Regions from separate parts of the Bacillus sp. SCT118 genome, predicted to be linked through region 2. Evidence: riboswitches for the same ligand, from Rfam matches in the RefSeq annotation. Region 2 holds a riboswitch; the other holds the start of a gene.

Region 1 (5,390 bases), 1.8 Mb from region 2:
GAAGGGCGTCACTGGGCAGGCTGTCGTCCTTGATGGGGGCTACACCGCACAGTGACATAAAAAAACACACTTGCTCCGCTAGGGAATCAAGTGTGTTTTTTCTTTGCTTATTTCCAAACATCATTAGCGATCTCAACCACATGGCGGAGCTTCGCCCATTGCTGTTCTTCAGTCAGCTTGTTGCCTTCCTCAGTTGAAGCAAATCCGCATTGAGGGCTGAGGCAAAGCTGGTCTAAGCTTACATAACGGGACGCTTCTTCGATTCGGCGTTTCACGTCATCCGGATTTTCAAGCTCACCGAATTTAGATGTCACTAAGCCAAGAACAAGCTGAAGATCAGATCGTTTTACATAACGGAGCGGCTCAAAACCGCCTGAGCGTGAATCATCATACTCTAAGAAAAGTCCGTCAAGATTCAAACCGTCAAAAATGGTTTCGGCGGCTGCGTCATAGCCGCCTTCCGCTGTCCAAGTGGACTGGAAGTTGCCGCGGCAAATATGCATGGTTACCGTCAAGTCATCCGGGCGGTCTGCAATCGCGTCGTTAATCGATTTCGCAAACAGCTGGCGAAGCTCATCAGGCGTTGTTCCGAACGCTTCGATTTGTTTTAAGCCTTTTTCTGATAAGAAAACGGCCCACGCTGTATCATCAAGCTGGAGGTAGCGGCAGCCTCTGTCATAAAACGCTTGAATCGCTTTTTTATATGCTTTGGATACATCATGCTGGAAAAGGTGATAATCTTTTTTATACGCATCCTTTTCCAGTTTTCCGCGGAAAAACAGCATATTCGGGCTTGGAATCGTCATCTTTGGCGTCGCGTCACCGGCAATGCTATGGAGAAACGAATAATCTTCAAGCATTGGGTGAGTTGAAAAGTCGATATCGCCTGTGACTTTAATGCCGCGTGCTTTTGTCTGTACGTTATGGAATTGAATGCCTTGCTCAGGAGTAAACGGCTCAACGCCATCTAAGTTTTCCAGGAAATCAAAGTGCCACCATGCTCTGCGGAATTCACCGTCTGTCACGACGTTCAGGCCGGTTTCCTTCTGTTTTTCCACAATGCGGATGATTTCATCGTTTTCAATTTGGCGAAGCTGCTCAGCGGTCATTTCGCCGGCCGCTTTTTGCAGCCGCGCTTTTTTAACGGGCTCAGATCTCAACAGGCTTCCGACTTGATCCGCGCGAAACGGCGGTTTTTTTCTTTGAAGTGATTTTTGTTCTGCGGGTGTTGTTTGGTGTGACATGTTGTCCATTCCTTCTTTCCATTCAAATATAAAAAAGCTCTTCCTTTGGATAAGGAAGAGCTTGCGTGACAATCTCAACCTTATCTTCAAGAGCAATCATTGCTCTAAAGGATTTAGCACCATTCTGTTAAACAGCGGTTGCCGGGTATCGCAGGGCCAGTCCCTCCACCTCTCTTGATAAGGAAAACCTTTTTATGAAATTTTCTGATAGTATCTATTATTCACACATTTTCTATTTCTGTCAATGATAGATTATCTCCACACATCGTTGGCAATGTCGATGACATGGCGAAGCTTTGCCCATTGCTGCTCCTCTGTCAGAAGGTTGCCTTCTTCTGTAGAGGCGAAACCGCACTGCGGGCTCAGGCATAGCTGGTCCAAGCTGACAAAACGCGCGGCTTCATTGATGCGGCGTTTCACATCCTCAGGATTTTCAAGCTCGCCGTATTTCGATGTGATCAAGCCGAGCACAATTTGCAGATCCTTGCGTTTCACAAAACGGAGCGGATCAAAATTTCCTGAGCGGTCATCATCGTATTCCAAGAAAAGGCCGTCAAGGTTTAAGCCGTCCAAAATCGTTTCCGCTACAGCGTCGTACCCTCCTGATGCCGCCCAGGTTGAGCGGAAGTTGCCGCGGCAAATGTGCATTGTGATCGTTAAATCGTCAGGCCGGTCTGCGACGGCATCGTTAATTGTTTTGGCAAATATGGCTGGCAATGTTTCTGGATCACCGCCGAGCGCCCGGACAACCTCTCTGCCTTTTTCCTCAAAGAAGAGAGACCATGACGTATCATCAAGCTGGAGATAACGACAGCCAGCATCATAGAAGGCTTTGATTGCTTTTTTGTACGCTTGGGCCAGATCATGAAAGTATTCCTCTTGATCGTCATAAATCCCTTTATCCGCCTTTTCGCCAAAAAACAGCATATTTGGGCTGGGAATGGTCAATTTTGGCGTCGCGTTACCGGCAATCTCATGTAAAAATTGATAATCAGCAAGCGCTGGGTGGCTCGTAAAATCGAGTTTTCCCGTCACTTTGATGCTGCGCGCTTTCGTTTTTGTGTTATGGAACTGAATCCCCTCAGCCGGGATGAACGGTTCCACACCGTCAAGCCCTTCCAGGAAGTCATAATGCCACCAGGAACGCCGGAATTCCCCGTCTGTTACCACGTTGAGACCGATTTCTTTTTGTTTTTCCACGATGCGGGTGATCTCTTGATTTTCGATATCACGAAGCTGTTCCGCTGTCATCTCACCAGTCGCTTTTTTTTGCCGGGCTTCCTTCACCGGAACGGAACGAAGCAAACTGCCGACATGATCGGCGCGGAAAGGTGCTTTGCGTTGTTTTTCTGTTTTTTGTCCTGCAACATTCGTTTGTTGAGCCATGTTATTCGCCTCTTTTCTGAAATATTGAGCATGTAAAAAGCTCTTCCTTTGTGAAGGAAGAGCTTGAACGATCAAATCTCCGCCTCATCTGCAAGAACGCAATGTTCTTAAGGATTTAGCACCATTCTGTTTGAAACAGCGGTTGCCGGGTATCATAGGGCCAGTCCCTCCACCTCTCTTGATAAGGTACAACTTCATATTCAGATTTCAATTATCTTAATATTATTACTTTTGGATCAATTGTCAATGCTTTTTAGAAAATACTTTCATCTTCATCGTTATATAAAACCATATCAAGCACGATAGCGATGGCAGTGCAAATCAGAACATCTTCCTCGTTTGCAATCTGCAAGTGATAGGAATCACCCCAGCTGAGCCACTTTTTGCTCACTGACATCCGGACATTTTCCCCGTCCGTCAGCTGGAATTCATCCCTCCATAAATCACCATCGATTTCCCAGTTAAGCCCGGAAATCACAAATTTCGGTTTGAAAAACGTTACTTTCTTCGTTACCTCACAAACTGTTTTCCCGCCAATTGAAATCTCATAGCGCGGCAATAAAGACATTAGTTTTTGTTCTATGGAAACGAGCGTTTTTCCGGATGTATCTGTCATTTGTAATGAGTCTCCTAACGAGAAAAAACGCCCCTCCACCTTGAATGTTTCTTGTTCGTTCCGGTCATAAATGTGAAATGCATCTTTAAATGAGAACATTTTTTGTTTCATAAATAACTCGATCATTGCTGAAGTCTCCTTTGGATTTGCCTTGTATGAAATTACGGATAGAGGGCGAAAAGGTTTCAGGCTCTAATCAAAACAATTTTAAAAGGCTGCGTGATTCAGCAGCCTTTTCGTTTGAAATATAGAATTAGGAAAGATGCATCCGGCGTTTTTGGCGGATGGCGTCAAGGTCGATTAGGTTGTTTTGATGAGGTGCGGCTGCTGGCAGAGGGCTTGTCTTTTGCGGTTTGCGGCGATTGTCCTTGCTGAAAGAAAAAAGAAGATAGCCGCATAATGCGATGATAATAAATAGGATCATATTACATACCTCCCAAAAAAAGTTTTGGTACTCTCTATTGTACGGATAAAATGCCAAAAAGTATTCAAAAAATTCTAAATCAATAAATAACAAGAAACTGTCCCTCTGAAACAGTATAACCTGATGACCTGAAAATAGTCTTGAATCACGCTGTTTGCTCTTGTTGATGAGTGGTTCTATAGTTACTATCGACGGTAAAATAAATTCCTTTATATAACTTTTAACCTAAGTTTACATAATTCGAATTACCTGTTTATGGGTGCTGTTTTCTTGCTTGTTTGGTTTATACCCTATTTTTCGGAATTGAACACAAAAAACCCAAATTACGGAGCATTTGGGCGGTACGGGTGAATACGGATTGTATTTAGGGGATTTGAATGTTTTATTTGAAGAAGCGTTTGAACATTTTTCTGATTTTTTGAAATGGGCTGGATTTCTTTTGCATGTTAAGCGGCCTGGAAATGATCCATTTTTTCAAGAGACTCTTTGCAGCGATTGCATGTTTTGTCATTGTTTTTCCTCCTCATTTATTGATACTTGTTTTACGGAGGACGCGTTTAAAATGTTTCATTTTCACACAAAAAAACCAGTCCTTTTTTGGACTGGCTTTTGGCATTACGCTTGCGCTTCAAACTGCTTTGCGATCTCAACGATGACATTTACGGCTTTGACCATGTTGTCAACTGAGATGTATTCAAATTTGCCGTGGAAATTTTCCCCGCCTGTAAAGATGTTTGGCGTTGGAAGCCCCATGTAGGACAGCTGCGATCCGTCGGTGCCGCCGCGGATGGGAGAAATCTTCGGTTCGATGCCGAGGTTTTCCATCGCTTGCTTGGCGATGTTGACGATTTCGATGACAGGTTCAATTTTCTCTCTCATGTTGTAGTATTGGTCGTTCATATCCAGCAGAATCCGGTCTTGCCCGTATTCGTTTTGAAGTTCTTCAACGGCACGCTTCATTGTTTCTTTTCTGTTTTGGAAATTCTCTTTGTCAAAGTCTCTGATAATGTAGTGGAGCTTTGTTTCCTCTACGTCTCCTTGAATCGACAGCAGGTGGTAGAAGCCTTCATAGCCTTCTGTATATTCAGGCGCTTCGTCTGCCGGCAGCAGGCTGTTCAGCTTCATCGCGATTTTCGCAGAGTTGATCATTTTCCCTTTAGCTGTTCCGGGATGTACGTTGTTGCCTTTAATCGTAATTTTTGCGGCAGCGGCATTGAAGCTTTCATATTCAAGCTCGCCGAGCGGCCCGCCGTCAACCGTGTAGGCAAAGGAAGCATTGAACCGTTTCACATCAAATTTGTGCGGCCCTCTTCCGATTTCTTCATCAGGCGTAAAGGCGACCCTGATTGTGCCGTGCTTGATTTCAGGGTGTTTGATGAGGTAATCCATGGCTGTCATGATTTCAGCGATACCGGCCTTATTGTCTGCGCCGAGAAGGGTGGTGCCGTCTGTGGTGATGAGTGTATGGCCCTTATAGCCAGACAGCTCAGGGAATTGATCAGGTGACAGGGTGACCTGCAGCTGTTCGTTAAGAACGATGTCTTTTCCATCATAGCTTTCGATGATTTGCGGATTCACGTTTTTGCCGGTAAAGTCTGTAGCGGTGTCGACGTGAGCGAGAAAGCCGATTGTCGGCACGTCTTTTTCAGTATTGGAGGGAAGAGTTGCCATGACATAGCCGTTTTCATCAATGGCTGCATCCTGCATGCCGATGGACTTC
Region 2 (5,390 bases):
TAAGAGCCGAGAGCCGCTACACATGCATGGTCTTCTTTTGCAAGTGCAGAAATCTCCTCCTCCATTACTTCGTACGTTTCATTCGGATAAAAAATCTGTTTTAATTTTTGATAATTCAAGCCGGTAATTCCCGGATTCGTTTCCACAAGCCAATGCCCTTGATCTGTGTGACAGTTCAGCCAGGCTTTATGTTTTGTGTCGCCATGATTCGCAGTAATTTTGGTTATTGGCGTTGTTGTCCCTGATACAATGACAATGTCCTCAAGTCCAGCTCCGGTGCTTTTGACAGCCAGCTGTGTATCCCCGCCCCCTGCTATAACCTTAGCATTTATTGAAAGGCCTAATTCGGATGCATATTCATTTGCTATCGTTCCAATTGCTGTCCCCGCTCTAACAAGAGGCGGAAGGATAGATGGAGAAAAGCCAAATATGTCGCACATCTCTACTGACCAAGTGTTTTGCTTCACATCAAACAACAGGGTTTCTGTTGCCTGTGATGGTTCATATGTTAATATTCCGCTCAGTTGGTACGTCACCCAATCACTGATGCTAGTAAAGCTTGCAGTCTTTTCCCATAAAGAGGGCTGGCGCTGTTTTAATCCATAAAGCTTGAGCGCAGAAAAAAGTGCGGTTGGCAGGCGGCCTGTGCGGCTGTATATCTCTTCCCGATCGGGAATGCTCGCCTCCCACTCTCGACCGCGATTATCGATGTTCGGCAACCCGAGAAAAGGATTGCCGTTTTGATCGATCAGAACAATTCCCTGTCTTTGGCTCGTCGATGTCAAACCAATGATGTCAATATCATGCGAACGGGATAGCGCACGTTTTGCCAAATTCATCACCTGCTTCCACAGCACCTGAGGAGAAAAATAACGGCTGTCCGGGTAAAGCGTCTCTGTGGAATACACAATGTCCTCCCGTTCAACTGTTAGAACACTGCCAGTTACACTCACGACCGCTACCCTCGCATTGCCTGTGCCAATATCAAAAACGAGATAGCCTTTTTGTTTTTTCATTCTCTTAGCCTCCTTTCTTATCCCCCTGTTTTCAGTTCGTCCTTGTTATACACTGTCGGAATATTAAGAGTTTTTTCACCCTTCCACTTTTTGAGGGCTTCATTCAGTATCGTCACGTGATGATCCTCCACTTCAAATGTTGCTCCAGCGAGATGCGGTGTTGCCAGAACATTAGGCAATGAAATCAATTCATAATCTGATTCCTCTGGAGGTTCATGATAAAAAACGTCTAATATCGCACCTCTGATTTTATGTTCTTTTAATACAGATAAAAGATCTTCACGGTTTACAACAACTGCTCTTGAAGTGTTGACGAAAATCGCACTCTCTTTCATCAGATCAAAATACTTCCGATCAATAAGTCCAAGTGTTTCCTCAGTACGAGGCAGATGGACAGAAACGATATCACTGTCTGAAAACACCGTTTTAAGAGATACTTTTTCATACAGCGGATGATCGTCTTGAATGTATGGATCGTAATACTTTATTTTACAGTCAAATGCAGTCAGCAGTTTTGCAATCCTTTGACCAACCGCCCCGAACCCAATCATGCCAACCGTTTTTCCTGATAATTCATTTCCTTTAAATTTGACATAAGCCTGTAGGTAATCACTGTCCCACTTTCCATCCTTCAGCCATTGATTCGAGACGCTGGTATGGCGGAGAAAGGTAATCACATTTCCAATAAACATTTCAGCAACGGCTTGTGCATTCCGCCCTGGTGTATAAAAAACAGGTATGCCTCTTTTTGAGGCAGCTGCCACATCCACATTGGAGGGCATTCCCCTGCAAACACCGGCAAATGAAAGTTCGGGAACAGAAGCAAATACGCTGTCTGTTACCTGATCAAGCTCAGTAATCAAGCCTGTCGCATTTGTTGCTTTTAGCAGCTGAATGAGTTCATCTTCCCGATATGCCCGGCCTTGTTCCTTCCAAGATTGATAAGCAACTGAGCCAAACAAGTTTTCTAGCTCTTTTCGTCCTTCTTCGTTGTACGGTGCTGTAACCAAAACCGTCATGGTGCAAAACATCCTTTTCATCGTATTTTTCATAAAAAAAATCTCTTTCCGAAGATGGAAAGAGATTCATATATAGGCGCGCTCTGTTACAGGCAGACGCCGGTATAAACCTTGCTTTCCTATCTTTCAAGCTGTCGCTTGCTGGAATTGGCACAATAATGTTGCCGAGGTTTCATAGGGCCAGTCCCTCCACCTCTCTGGATAGAAAATGTTGAGTATGTAATTTTCAGAATAAAGAATACGTTTATCATAAAGAAGTCTCATATTGATGTCAATCTCTTTTTTCAGAATTGACGTTATCATCGGAAATGTTATAATTCTTACAAAATATCTAACTAGAGAGAGGAACTGGGCCATGAAATCTTTTGCCACACAACAAAACGGCATTTTCAAATCCGTTTGCTCGCTGGACTGCCCGGATCAGTGCGGATTGTTAATACATAAAAAAGACGGGAAAATCGTAAAAGTGCAAGGAGACCCTGATCATCCTGTCACAGCTGGAAACATATGCAACAAAGTCCGGAATATGACGGAGCGCATCTATGATGAAAAGCGGCTGACTACACCGCTCAAACGAACAGGTGCGAAAGGCCAAGCGATATTTGAACCGATTTCCTGGGAAGAGGCAATCGATACGATCACCTCCCGCTGGAAACAGCTGATTGATGAAGAGGGAGCTGAAAGCATACTTCCTTACAGCTTTTACGGAAACATGGGGAAATTGACAGCTGAAGGAATGGACCGCCGCTTTTTTTACCGCATGGGGTCAAGCCAGCTTGAACGGACGATTTGCAGCAAAGCGGGATCTGAAGGCTATAAATATACAATGGGCATAAGCGCGGGAATCGATCCTGAGGAAACTATTCATACAAAACTATTTATTTTTTGGGGAATCAATGCGGTCAGCACAAACATGCACCAAATTACAATCGCCCAAAAAGCGCGAAAACAAGGTGCCAAAATTGTAGTGATCGATGTGCATAAAAATCAAACAGGACGTCTCGCAGATTGGTTTATTCCAATAAAGCCTGGAACCGACAGTGCACTTGCTCTTGGCATCATGCACATTTTATTTAAAGAAAACCTTCATGATGAAGCATTTCTGTCCGAGTACACGGTTGGCTATGAAGAGCTCCGTGAACACGTGAAACAATATGATCCTGAAAAGGTGTCGACGATCACCGGTGTCAGTACCAAAGATATTTACCGACTGGCAAAAATGTACGGGGAAACCTCCCCTTCTTTTATCAGAATCGGAAACGGACCCCAGCATCACGATAACGGCGGGATGATTGTAAGGACGATTGCCTGTCTTCCGGCGATCACCGGCCAATGGCTGCACACAGGGGGCGGCGCAATTAAGCATAACAGCGGAATTTTAGAATATAACACAAATGCCTTGCAGCGGCCCGACTTATTGCAAGGGCGCACACCGAGGTCGTTTAATATGAATCAGCTTGGCAAGGTGCTTTTGGAAACAGACCCGCCGATTCGCTCTCTTTTTATTTACGGAACAAACCCGGCCGTCGTTGCGCCGGAAGCAAACAAGGTCAGACAGGGCTTGCTGCGGGAAGACTTGTTTACTGTGGTTCATGATTTGTTTTTAACGGAAACGGCTGCATATGCGGACATTGTACTGCCTGCAACATCCGCTTTTGAAAATACTGATTTTTACACCTCCTACTGGCACCATTACATTCAGCTTCAGCAGCCGGTGATCAAGAGATATGGGGAAAGCAAGTCTAACACTGAGGTGTTCCGATTACTGGCTGAAGCAATGGGATTCACAGACCAGGAGCTTAAAGATTCAGATGAAGAATTAATCCGCCAGGCGCTTGACCATCCAGATAATCCGCATTTGGCAGAGATTGATTACGATGCACTTGCTAAGCATTCATTTATGAAAGCGAAACGCGAAAAGCCACTGTTTCCGGGCGAACTTCCAACGCCAAGCGGAAAAATAGAATTATATTCAGAAAAAATGAAACAAGACGGCTTCCCGGCTTTACCGACATATACACCTCTTGTAACCGATAATGAACATCCGTTTATGTATGTTCCGGGGCCAAACCATAATTTCTTAAACTCAACATTTTCCAATAATGAAAAACACATCAAACTTGAAAAGACGCCAAAGCTCTTTATCAACACAAAAGATGCTGAAGAACACGGAATCGTTGATGGGGCACCTGTACGAATTTGGAACAGCCGGGGAGAATGCCAGCTGACCGCTGCAGTTGGAGAACAAGTACTGCCAGGTGTCGTTGTCAGCCAAGGATTATGGGCGGATGAACAAGGAAAAAAACAGCTTGTAAACGCGCTAACCCCAGACCGATTGTCCGATATGGGCGGCGGCGCCACCTTTTTTTCAGGCCGTGTACAGATTGAAAAGGTTTGAAAAATAATGAAACCCGGAGTATGCCAAGCCCGTATAACATAACATCGACATAATGGAGGCATACACATGGACGTTTTTTTAGGAATTGGTATTGCTTTGGCTGGATATTTTATCGGTGAAGGCTTAAAGCAGATGAACCATACAAAAGGTAATGAACAAAATGATATCTTGCTTATAAAAGAACGGGATATTTACTTTTACATCGGACTTTTTTTAGGAATAACAAGGTCTGAAGCAAAACAGTTAGCTGGAGACATGGCAGACCTGCCTTACATCGAAATAAACGGAAAAAAATATGTACAGAAACATATGTTAAAAGATTGGACATTCACATTAGTTGAAAAACATCAGGGTGAATAAAACAAATCTGAGGAGAGCGAGATTCATTGTCACGCTCTCCTCTGTTTAGCTGTATGGATTGACCGCCACCAAAACTTTGTTCCATAAGCGCTGATAAAACGATAAACCACCATCTATGTGGTTTCCTCAAACGGCTCGAGATGCCCGTTCCACAACAATAGTTTTTATATTCCATTGATGACGTGATGTTCTTGATGAACGTATGTATCGTAAAACACTTAGAAAACCTATTCGGTTTGAATGTGTGCTCTCATTATGTCCCCATACTGCGCCTTTATCTGCGGAGGATTTTTTTAAAAAATATGAAACCTAAAGTTTTTAGATTCATGCAGCAATGTTAGTGCAATACCCTGAATTTTTATTGAACCTCCATATTTCTCCGATTGGTAAAATTTAACCTATATACCGGAAGCTGTACGTTTATAAAGGATCAGAGAATCCCATAACCAGTAAATCACTGCAGTTGCAACACTTAACATATTATAAAAGTACAATGGCAATATCCATGCTATTGATGCAGGTTCATTGATAACAAAAACAGGAAAGCTGCGATAAAAGAAACCACACTGTAAATCAATAGGTACATGACATTGAATG

The links. A riboswitch is a leader RNA that binds a small molecule or an ion and turns the genes downstream of it on or off. The one in region 2 is predicted to bind S-adenosylmethionine.
Region 1: another riboswitch for S-adenosylmethionine. It lies ahead of ACQVGT_RS01140 (5-methyltetrahydropteroyltriglutamate--homocysteine S-methyltransferase); the one in region 2 lies ahead of ACQVGT_RS10740 (2-hydroxyacid dehydrogenase).

What each region holds. Positions count from the first base shown of each region.
Region 1 covers NZ_CP191225.1:222,305-227,694, forward strand. The annotation lists gene ACQVGT_RS01130 (3-hydroxybutyrate dehydrogenase) at 1-55, shown strand, start outside; gene ACQVGT_RS01135 (5-methyltetrahydropteroyltriglutamate--homocysteine S-methyltransferase) at 108-1,244, opposite strand; SAM riboswitch class I at 1,322-1,428, opposite strand; gene ACQVGT_RS01140 (5-methyltetrahydropteroyltriglutamate--homocysteine S-methyltransferase) at 1,497-2,630, opposite strand; SAM riboswitch class I at 2,712-2,818, opposite strand; gene ACQVGT_RS01145 (LURP-one-related/scramblase family protein) at 2,884-3,372, opposite strand; gene ACQVGT_RS01150 (hypothetical protein) at 3,500-3,763, opposite strand; gene ACQVGT_RS01155 (hypothetical protein) at 4,053-4,181, opposite strand; gene pepT (peptidase T) at 4,286-5,390, opposite strand, start outside.
Region 2 covers NZ_CP191225.1:2,031,942-2,037,331, reverse strand. The annotation lists gene ACQVGT_RS10745 (FGGY-family carbohydrate kinase) at 1-1,016, opposite strand, end outside; gene ACQVGT_RS10740 (2-hydroxyacid dehydrogenase) at 1,034-2,068, opposite strand; SAM riboswitch class I at 2,152-2,243, opposite strand; gene ACQVGT_RS10735 (molybdopterin oxidoreductase family protein) at 2,391-4,433, shown strand; gene ACQVGT_RS10730 (hypothetical protein) at 4,500-4,793, shown strand; partial or broken gene ACQVGT_RS10725 (UPF0715 family protein) at 5,279-5,390, opposite strand, start outside.